Regions from separate parts of the Anaerobacillus sp. genome, predicted to be linked through region 1. Evidence: riboswitches for the same ligand, from Rfam matches in the RefSeq annotation. Region 1 holds a riboswitch; each other region holds the start of a gene.
The links. A riboswitch is a leader RNA that binds a small molecule or an ion and turns the genes downstream of it on or off. The one in region 1 is predicted to bind cyclic di-GMP.
Positions count from the first base shown of each region.

Region 2: it holds a riboswitch for cyclic di-GMP, as region 1 does, so the genes downstream of both, ACK4M9_RS04715 (anti-repressor SinI family protein) here and ACK4M9_RS17355 (OmpL47-type beta-barrel domain-containing protein) in region 1, are expected to answer to the same signal.
Region 3: it holds a riboswitch for cyclic di-GMP, as region 1 does, so the genes downstream of both, ACK4M9_RS17855 (Ig-like domain-containing protein) here and ACK4M9_RS17355 (OmpL47-type beta-barrel domain-containing protein) in region 1, are expected to answer to the same signal.
Region 4: it holds a riboswitch for cyclic di-GMP, as region 1 does, so the genes downstream of both, sda (sporulation histidine kinase inhibitor Sda) here and ACK4M9_RS17355 (OmpL47-type beta-barrel domain-containing protein) in region 1, are expected to answer to the same signal.

Region 1 is NZ_JBKBWN010000014.1:28,932-31,135, reverse strand. It holds gene ACK4M9_RS17355 (OmpL47-type beta-barrel domain-containing protein) at 1-808, opposite strand, end outside; cyclic di-GMP riboswitch class I at 890-984, opposite strand; gene ACK4M9_RS17350 (glycosyltransferase family 2 protein) at 1,327-2,204, opposite strand, start outside.
Region 2 is NZ_JBKBWN010000003.1:121,131-123,334, reverse strand. It holds gene ACK4M9_RS04720 (MBL fold metallo-hydrolase) at 1-288, opposite strand, end outside; cyclic di-GMP riboswitch class I at 778-864, shown strand; gene ACK4M9_RS04715 (anti-repressor SinI family protein) at 897-1,019, shown strand; gene ACK4M9_RS04710 (ABC transporter ATP-binding protein) at 2,029-2,204, opposite strand, start outside.
Region 3 is NZ_JBKBWN010000015.1:37,426-39,629, reverse strand. It holds gene ACK4M9_RS17855 (Ig-like domain-containing protein) at 1-1,438, opposite strand, end outside; cyclic di-GMP riboswitch class I at 1,691-1,785, opposite strand; gene ACK4M9_RS17850 (hypothetical protein) at 1,872-2,204, opposite strand, start outside.
Region 4 is NZ_JBKBWN010000009.1:44,398-46,601, reverse strand. It holds gene ACK4M9_RS13785 (response regulator transcription factor) at 1-606, opposite strand, end outside; cyclic di-GMP riboswitch class II at 797-880, shown strand; gene sda (sporulation histidine kinase inhibitor Sda) at 902-1,078, shown strand; gene ACK4M9_RS13775 (hypothetical protein) at 1,140-1,409, opposite strand; gene ACK4M9_RS13770 (helix-turn-helix domain-containing protein) at 1,696-2,204, shown strand, end outside.

The DNA of each region.
Region 1 (2,204 bases):
GGACGTTTGTAAATTTTAACGTCGTTGCTGTTACCGTATTTATTAACACTCTCTTCCCATCTTTTAATTGATAGACATTATAGTTTGTTGCAAAAGGTACAGAACCCCATTTTAACGTCAAATCACTACCATTAGTCACAGAATAAGTGAAATTACTAGGTGCTGTCATTATAGGATGAATTACTTCTATATCTAAATACTTAGAAAGAGCCGATTCGCCATATAAAGTGTTAACAGCGGAAACAGCATACGTATATTGCCCTTCAGGTGCATTTGTTACAGTAAAAGTTCTTGTTGTTACTGAAGCTAACAAACTTTTCTCATTACCATTTAGGATTCGATATACATTGTAATGTTCAGCATACTGAGATGCCCCCCAGTTCAAAACGATATCATTACCATTTCTAATTGATTGAGTGAAGTTGCCTGGTTCTGCCATCTGCGGATATGTAACCGTAAAGGATACCGGTGCACTTGGACCAGATTCACCATTGGAGCTTAAGGTTGAAACGACAAACCGATATGACCCTTCTGCTAAATCATTTAAATTATAAATATTTGCTGTAGTCTTGCCATGTAAAATAAGCTGTCCTTCTGTAATTTCGTAGACATTGTAGCCAGTTGCTCCAACAACTGAGCCCCATGTCAACCTTACATCATCCGGTGTTAGATGAATTGCCCCTAGATCGCTAGGAGGTAATATGCTGCTGTTAGTATTAGCAAGCACACTAGCAAATGGAAATAAAAATTGAGAAAAAATAGTGAACAGTGTTAGAAACGCTATGTTTCTAAGGAAACGTTTACCCATACAATAGTCCCGCCTTTTCTTATAATTTCCAAATAAAAAAGAACCTTAAACAAGGTTCATAGGTAAAAAGCTATGATTCCTTGTGGCAACCGGCTACCATCCACAAGAAAATTCTCCTGTGGTTCAGGTCCTTGGCTTTGCGTCTCATAGTTTCCTATGATTTGCCTTTTTCACTTGGTGATTTTTTACTACTACATACTATAATACTAGGTATATGGAAATAGCTGAATAGTGCAATTGAACTATAATTTCTTCTATTATGTAAAATCTACTAGTAATCTTGAACTGATTATATCAAATTTAACTAAACTTCCTCATTAATAATAGATGAAATCGATACTTATGCAAGTTGATTTCTCATCAATATATGCTCCGATCTTTAACTAAAAACAATAAAGGAATAATCCCCCCAGGGATTGAGGAATTATTCCTTTTTACTTAATCGGGGACTCTTTCAATGAACTTAGAACTATTATCTTTTTTATAAACTTACAGCTGGGTCTAGAGCAACTATCTTTTTATTTGTAAATAAATAATCTCTCTACAGCAGGTTGATAATTATAGCTAGCAGCTTGAGTATAGCATGCTTTGGCTTTATCATGATAACCCATTGTTTCATAATATACTCCAAGATTATATAAAGCTAAGTAACTACCCGTTCCCAATGTACTATCATATTCGCTCGTTTCACCCAACTCGATGCAGTACAAATATTCTTTTTCAATATTTACTAGAAAATTACTATATTCTTCAAAATTACTAAATACAAGTTCCATATAGAATAGTGCTACTACAAAGTGAAAATCTGCAAACGACTTTAAAAAAGAATATTCGTTATTAATTATTTCTAAACCCTTTTTAAAATCTTTTAATAAGATTAAATTATAAATATAACCAACTATTAGGTTTGGCTTATAACTATCTGAGTTAGTTATCATTGAGTAACACATGTTATAGTACTTATTGGCATTAAGATAATCCTTAGTAATTCTATATTCTTTAGCTAGTTGATATAGTATATAGTTATCATTAGCGTTCTGTTTTTCCTCTTTTATTAACAAAGCAATATTCCTAATAGACTTTTCTTTTAAATAGTAACCATCATGATAAACTTCAACGTCTAATTTTTTTCGAGGATGTATAGATTTAACTTGCTCGTGTATTCTGCCATTATACCTGGTGTTTTTTGGGAAAATCCGTGAAATATAGGCTTGTGAATGCCGAACTTCATTATTTTGAACGAACTTATCTATCCTTTTAATTCTACCAACTGCAGGTCTAGAATTAATAAATTCTATTATTTTAGACTTACAATCATTTACTATATATTCATCAGCATCCAGCACTAACTGCCAATCTGTTTTTGTTTGTTCTAACGAGAAGTTTCTAGCATTTG
Region 2 (2,204 bases), on a different contig from region 1:
ATCCAATTCTTTCACACCAACAGATGTTAAATAAGGAACAACATCATTTCGGTCATGCCGCCCTGCATCAATTAACACCGTAAAATTAGGTCCTTGTAAAAGCGTCGCATCCCCTTGGCCAACATCGATAAAATGAATCGTCGCTTCACCCGAAACAGTAGTTTCATTCGTCAAAGTTACATTTTCTGGAAGATCACTACAACCTACTAAAACAATACAAAGAACAAATGAAACTATCATCAATTTAGCTCTAACTTTTAAAAATTGACTACTAAATAAAATTTCCATCTTCCCCTTTCATTCAATAAAACAGCTTTTACTAGAATAACAAAAAACAATTAAAAAAGTTAGTTAATAATAATTAGATTTTTTCTACAAAGTTCTAAAAATCTTAAATTTTTCGCACTAATTATAATGTAATGTTAGGTGTTTTCTTTCGCTCTTCTATTATTGAGTCCTTTGTCCTAAAATATGTTTATAAAATTTTACAATCGATCCATTTCCTATAAGAAGTTTTCGACAATAAATTTGTTATTTTTCATTTTTTTAAACATACGATATTGGCGATATATCTATTTTCAGAACATTCAATAAAATAGGAGTTAACAATTGTCGATAACTAGGTGTAAAGACCTATTGAAACAGGATTTTTTTACCTTATTTTGTCATATGAAATTTGAAAATTCTTCCACGATTCTACACAAAAAAACTAGTTCGAGCCTTATACTACAATAGTAGATGAAAGAATAATAAAAAATACACTAATTTTTCTAAATTTTCAATAAAAGGCAAATCTATTGAAAGATAGGGACGCAAAGTCACAGGTCTAAAGTTGGTTTCAACCATGACGGCTGGACTGCTTGGGGTACGGAAAGTATTTTAGGAGGGAACTTTGCTTGGAGCACATTTCATTTGAAAACTTGGATCAGGAATGGGTAGAATTAATCAAAGAGGCGATGGTGATTGGAATTAGTACGGATGAAATAATGGAGTTCCTCTTGATGCACAAAAGATATTAGGAAAGTAAAAAATCGTCTCAGTGCTTACAAATACATAAAACCAATAACAGAAAATATAAAGTGGTTGCTTCTTTTATAGAGCAATCACTTTTTTCTTTTCAGTTATTTTGAGTTGGCAAGGATAATCCCAAAGCCAAATGCATAAATAGAAATTAAGGAAAAAGTACGTTAACCAAACATCCATTTATGTTGTTGGCTATTGATTACCTTGACTCACTAGGAAAACGCTCAACAAGAGGAGGTCTTCAGAATGTTCTTTTTTTTCAAAAAGTTTGATCAAAAAAACAAAAAGGACCTATCATCGCTGTTTATACGTCTATAATTATCACCTTTATAAAGACTGTCTTGATAATCAGACAAGAATCAAATACTATAAAAAAGCTGCTTATCATATTCGAAAAGCGCTCATGTCTGAACCTGGCTCTACTTAAGACTACTTTCCTTTTTCTAAGCCTTATCAGGTTCGAACTCGGCTCAGGTTCGGACTACTTTTCTTCTTCTGAGCATAACCCTGTCCGAACCTGGCTCTGCTTCAGACTACTTTCCTTCTTCTAGGCCTAATCAGGTCCGAACTCGGCTCAAGTTCAGACTACTTTTCTTCTTCTAAGCCTTATCAAGTCCGAACTTGGCTCAGGTTCAGACTACTTTTCTTCTTCTAAGCATAACCCTGTCCGAACCTGTCTCTTCTTCAGACTACTTTCCTTCTTCTAGGCCTAATCAGGTCCGAACTCGGCTCAAGTTCAGACTACTTTTCTTCTTCTGAGCATAACCCTGTCCGAACCTGGCTCTTCTTGTTAAAGGTATTAGCACGAAAAACATCTTTGCTACGGTAGATATAGTTGGATAACCTCACAACATATTTTAAATTTCCGATTGGCTTGGGATCTAAACCAGCTAAAAACCAAGGCTGTTGTAGAAAACTTCATTCAGAATAAAATGCATGAAATCAGTTTCAAACCATGATTTCATGCATTTTCTATTTCCAAATTTTGAAGCGAGAGTATTCTACTTATGTCCCAGCCTCTTGTGAATGGACTAGTTCCATTTGCTTACTAAGTAAATTGCTAAACATACTGCGCTTTTCCTTGGCAAGTTGGCTAAATCCACCTTGCTGAATAATCTCACCTTCATTTAAGACAACTACTTGATCGGCATTACGAATTGTTGATAAGCGGTGTGCGATCA
Region 3 (2,204 bases), on a different contig from region 1:
GTTCCGCAAGCCCCCTAATAAAATTGACTGCGTCAGTAAATTCCTCAATTAATTCAGGTTTCGCTGGAGGGGTGACATCTCGGACTGTTACTGTAACAACTAAGCTCTTATTTCCATCATCGTCTTCAGCCTGAACCTCTATCGTACTATCAGCACGGAGTGTGCCAGTTCTGATCTTAAATTGGCCGTCTTGATCGGCATTGCCTATAGCAAGCACTTTCCCCGTTGCCATAACAGTAATCTTAACCCCAGGTTCAGCTTTACCCGAGACGTAATCTATCGCATCTGTCACTTCGTCAACAATCGGCGCCTCAGGAGCTGTCTTATCAAGAACAATAGTAGTCAAAGGTTCACTAATTCGGTTATAACTGTCAGTTACAAAAATCGTGAGCTCAGTACCAACTCTTTGGTTTGGAATATCCACTGAAAACGTTCCGTTCTGAATTGAGAATCCCGCCCCTATCTTTCCAGTAGCGTTCCAAACTTCGATTTTGCTATCAGAATCTGTCAGACCAGTAACCACTTGATGATCATCCCCCACCGAATGAACGAATGGCACCGTAAGTTCTCCAAATGGATGCCCGTAATCAAATGGCTTGTAGGCAATCGGATCTATTTTTAACAAGGCTCTAAAATTGGGGTTATCACTTGCATCAATGATGAATTGGTTTGCTTTTGTTATGTCTGTAGTTCCCCAGTAATTATTTGCTCCATCAAAGGTGAGCAGTTTATCACTTTGAAATTTTATAAAAGCATGATCTAATCCGAAAAAGTTATTTCCTGACAATTCAAGGTTTGGACTTTGACAGTCAAGGCTACAACCAATACTAATGTCAGGGAACTTTGCATCACCCGTAATGTTTAAAAACGTATTATTGGTAATTTTTGTATTTTTAGATCCGAGCCAAACATCTACTGTAGCGTTTTGTTGAAATAAATTTCCTGAAATCAGTGGTTCTATTGTTTTCGGGTATGATACAGATATCGAACCATTGGAAAATCTATTATTTTTTAAATAAAGGTTCGCTCCTGTCACCAAAAAGCCACCGTTAAATCCATGAGTTAGATTTGCATTTTCAAGATGGACATAGGTTTCTGGAAAAGATGTGCTTTGAATATAGGCAGTATTAAAATTGATTCGCTCACCTTCTGTCTCTCCACCAATTGCAACCAATTTCCCAGACGTTTGGATCCAGACACCAATTTTACCAACAACAGACACTCCAGGCTCGATCGTTAGCGTGACATTCTTCGGTATTGTAAGGTTTCCTATTAACCTATAAGGTGAGCCTTCTTTGGTCCAAGTCGTGTCCTCATTTAAAAATCCACTGACTACTGTTCCTTCTACTCCTTCTGCATTTATTACATATGGGTAGTGGGGAAAAACAAAAACTAAAATAAGTAACAATTTTACCAATCTCTTTAAATCAATTGACATCCTATTCGCCTCAATTTCAAAACGTTCTACTATATTAATAGTATATTTAATATATCATCATTTACTGATTTTAAATAGAAAATATGAAGAGTAAATTTGGTAGATTTTTGCTAGAAAGTACTAATAGAAAAGAGACAGAATCTAGCCATTTAGATGAGGAACTTATGTAGCTTTTTTATCCTAAGTGCTAAAATTTATTGAAGTATTTTAAATAGGGATTGGAAAAATAATCACCTGTGCACCTGGAAAGGTAATGATAACATTGCCAGTGCTTAACGAATATCTTCTACGATGAAGCCCCTTTAGCTTTGCGTCCCTAAGTTTCCTTAGGTTTGCCTTTTCGGTTAAAAATAATATATCAACTAAACTAGCATTTGGAAATGATGGAAAAGCCTCATATAATTCCCAATTTTCAGTTAATCAAACAGACTAGTTAAAAAATATTACCTAATATTGTTTTAATCGTATTAATTGTAGTTATTGAAAAAGGATTAACCCCCAATAAATTAAATGTAGCACTCATTAAAATTGATAACGATACTACGCCCCAAAACACTCTAATGATCGCAATTTCTCTTTCGTTACTTAAGAACCAAAACAAATACAAGAATGGAACGATACTACTAACCTGCCCAAATACGACACTTAACGTTACGTTAGATGAGAAAATTAGAGCCAGTAGTAAAAAAGGTAAAACTGCAAGAAACATGATAGCTGTGTGTACAACAAAGAACTTCCAGTCTTTATCTATTTTTAAAACCGTGAA
Region 4 (2,204 bases), on a different contig from region 1:
TCGAAGTCTTTTAATATACACGGTTAGCGTATTGTCATTGACAAAATCACCTGCTACGTCCCAGATTCTTTCTAGTAATTGATTACGTGTGAGGACTTGGCCGACATGATTTGCAAAAATCAGTAGTAGTCGATATTCTAACGCAGTAACATAAATTTCGTTGCTGTTTTTATAAACTTTACCTTCTAAAGTATTAATTTGAATCGTTGATAGTTCAATAATTGTATTTGTATGAGCTTGTTTATTGTAACGGCGTAAAACAGATTTTATTCGAGAGAGAAGCTCTCTAATTCGAAATGGTTTTGTGATGTAATCATCTGCTCCCATATCAAGTCCCATTACTATGTTGACTTCTTCATCCATGGCCGTTAAAAAGATTACGGGAATGTCACTTTCCTTTTTTACAAGTTTACAAAGCTCATAGCCATTTCCATCAGGCAAAGACAGATCAAATAAACATAAGTCAATACTTGAAATCTCATTTTTTATTACTGCTTTTGCAGACTCTGCATTGTAACAAAGGACCGTTACATAGTTTTCTTGCTGAAAGGAGTATTCTAGACCAGATGCAATGGTTTTATCATCTTCTACAACGAGGATTTTCATGTTTTTTCACCCTAACATGTAAAATGCTAATTTAACTAATACTATAGTACATCAAATTTTTCGTAACAGATAGGGTGAAAGATTTATGAAGGTCAAGATTATTACGTGCAGAGCAAAAATTTAACTAGAAGTTTATTTTGTTAATTATTGACATATAACCATTATTGTTTGGTATAATATCTTTAAAAATAAAAAGTTGGGGAGCGAAGAAAAACTATTTTTACATGGGCACTTGAATAGTTTGGAGCTAATAGTGCAACCGACCTAAGAAACTATTTTTGGGAGGCATTGTACGATGAGTTTGTCTTTAAGATTTATTTCAGATGAAAAACTAATGTCTGCATATTCAAAAGCAAAAGAACTAAAGTTAGATTTTGAATTCATCAAATTTCTAGAAGATGAAATTAACCGAAGAAATCTAGCTGAAATCTTCCAAACAAGTCAGATAGGTATTCCTTTAAAAGAAATATGAATTAAATAAGAGGCTATCCCATACTAAGCATAGCCATTGGGATAGCCTCTTTTTTCCTTATTTAGAGATGGGAATAAATTAGATATGGTAATCTTTTTATCTCTGGTGGCCGACTTTGAATACCAACACCGGCTTTTGCAACAATAAACTTAGGATTTTCTAATTCAAACTTTTTACATATATCATGGAGGTTGGAATTCTCATCTTCGAATAACGTAATATTGTAAAATTCCCCCATAATCTGATCAAAGACGACGAACCAATAAAAAGTATTATTCCTATTAGGATTATACTTTTTAGTTGTTTCTGAATTACTTAAATCATTATCCATGAATGAATCCAAATCCTAAAGGTTTGATTTCTTCTTGTGCAGAAGTTTCCGTCGCTTGGGAAAAACCTAAAATTAAAGCTAAAGCTAACACCCCAACTAAAAGTCTTTTCATAATTTCCAGCTCCTTTTTTAAAGAGAATTGTTATATTATAATTAGATCATGGCATATGCTGAGGATTTGTGTAAATCAGTTCTAGGTAGGTTTGATTTCAAATTTCGTCATAAAATTCGCGTTTATGGCTCGTTCTTCACTATGATATACAAATATGCATAAATAGGGGGGCGGATGATTATGTATGTTGGTGATAAAATTAAAGAGCTACGGATGCACTACAATATTTACCAGGAAGAACTTGCAGAAGGAATTTGCACCCAAGCAACAATTAGCCGCATTGAAAAAAATGAAATAGTTCCAAATTCATACATACTTTATCAAATCGCCAAACGTCTTGGTGTTGATATGGACTATTTTTATGGTTCTGGAAGTTTACTGAAAATCGAATATGTTAAAAACGTTTACCAAGATTTGGAACGGTTAGTTAGAGAAAAAAACTATAAAGAAGTCTTGAGAATTGTAAAGTTAGAGAAAATTAATCCATTGTTTCGTAGAGATGAGCTAAAACAAATTTTATTATGGCGTGAAGGGATTAGTTATTTTTATCTTAATAATAACCAGGATAAGGCGTTTGAATTACTTGATGCAGCCCTTCAATTAACTCCAACTACGAAAAAAAATACTTCAGCAACTGAAATAGATATATTGGCAAGCATTGCGGCTATTCACGGTGAAATAAG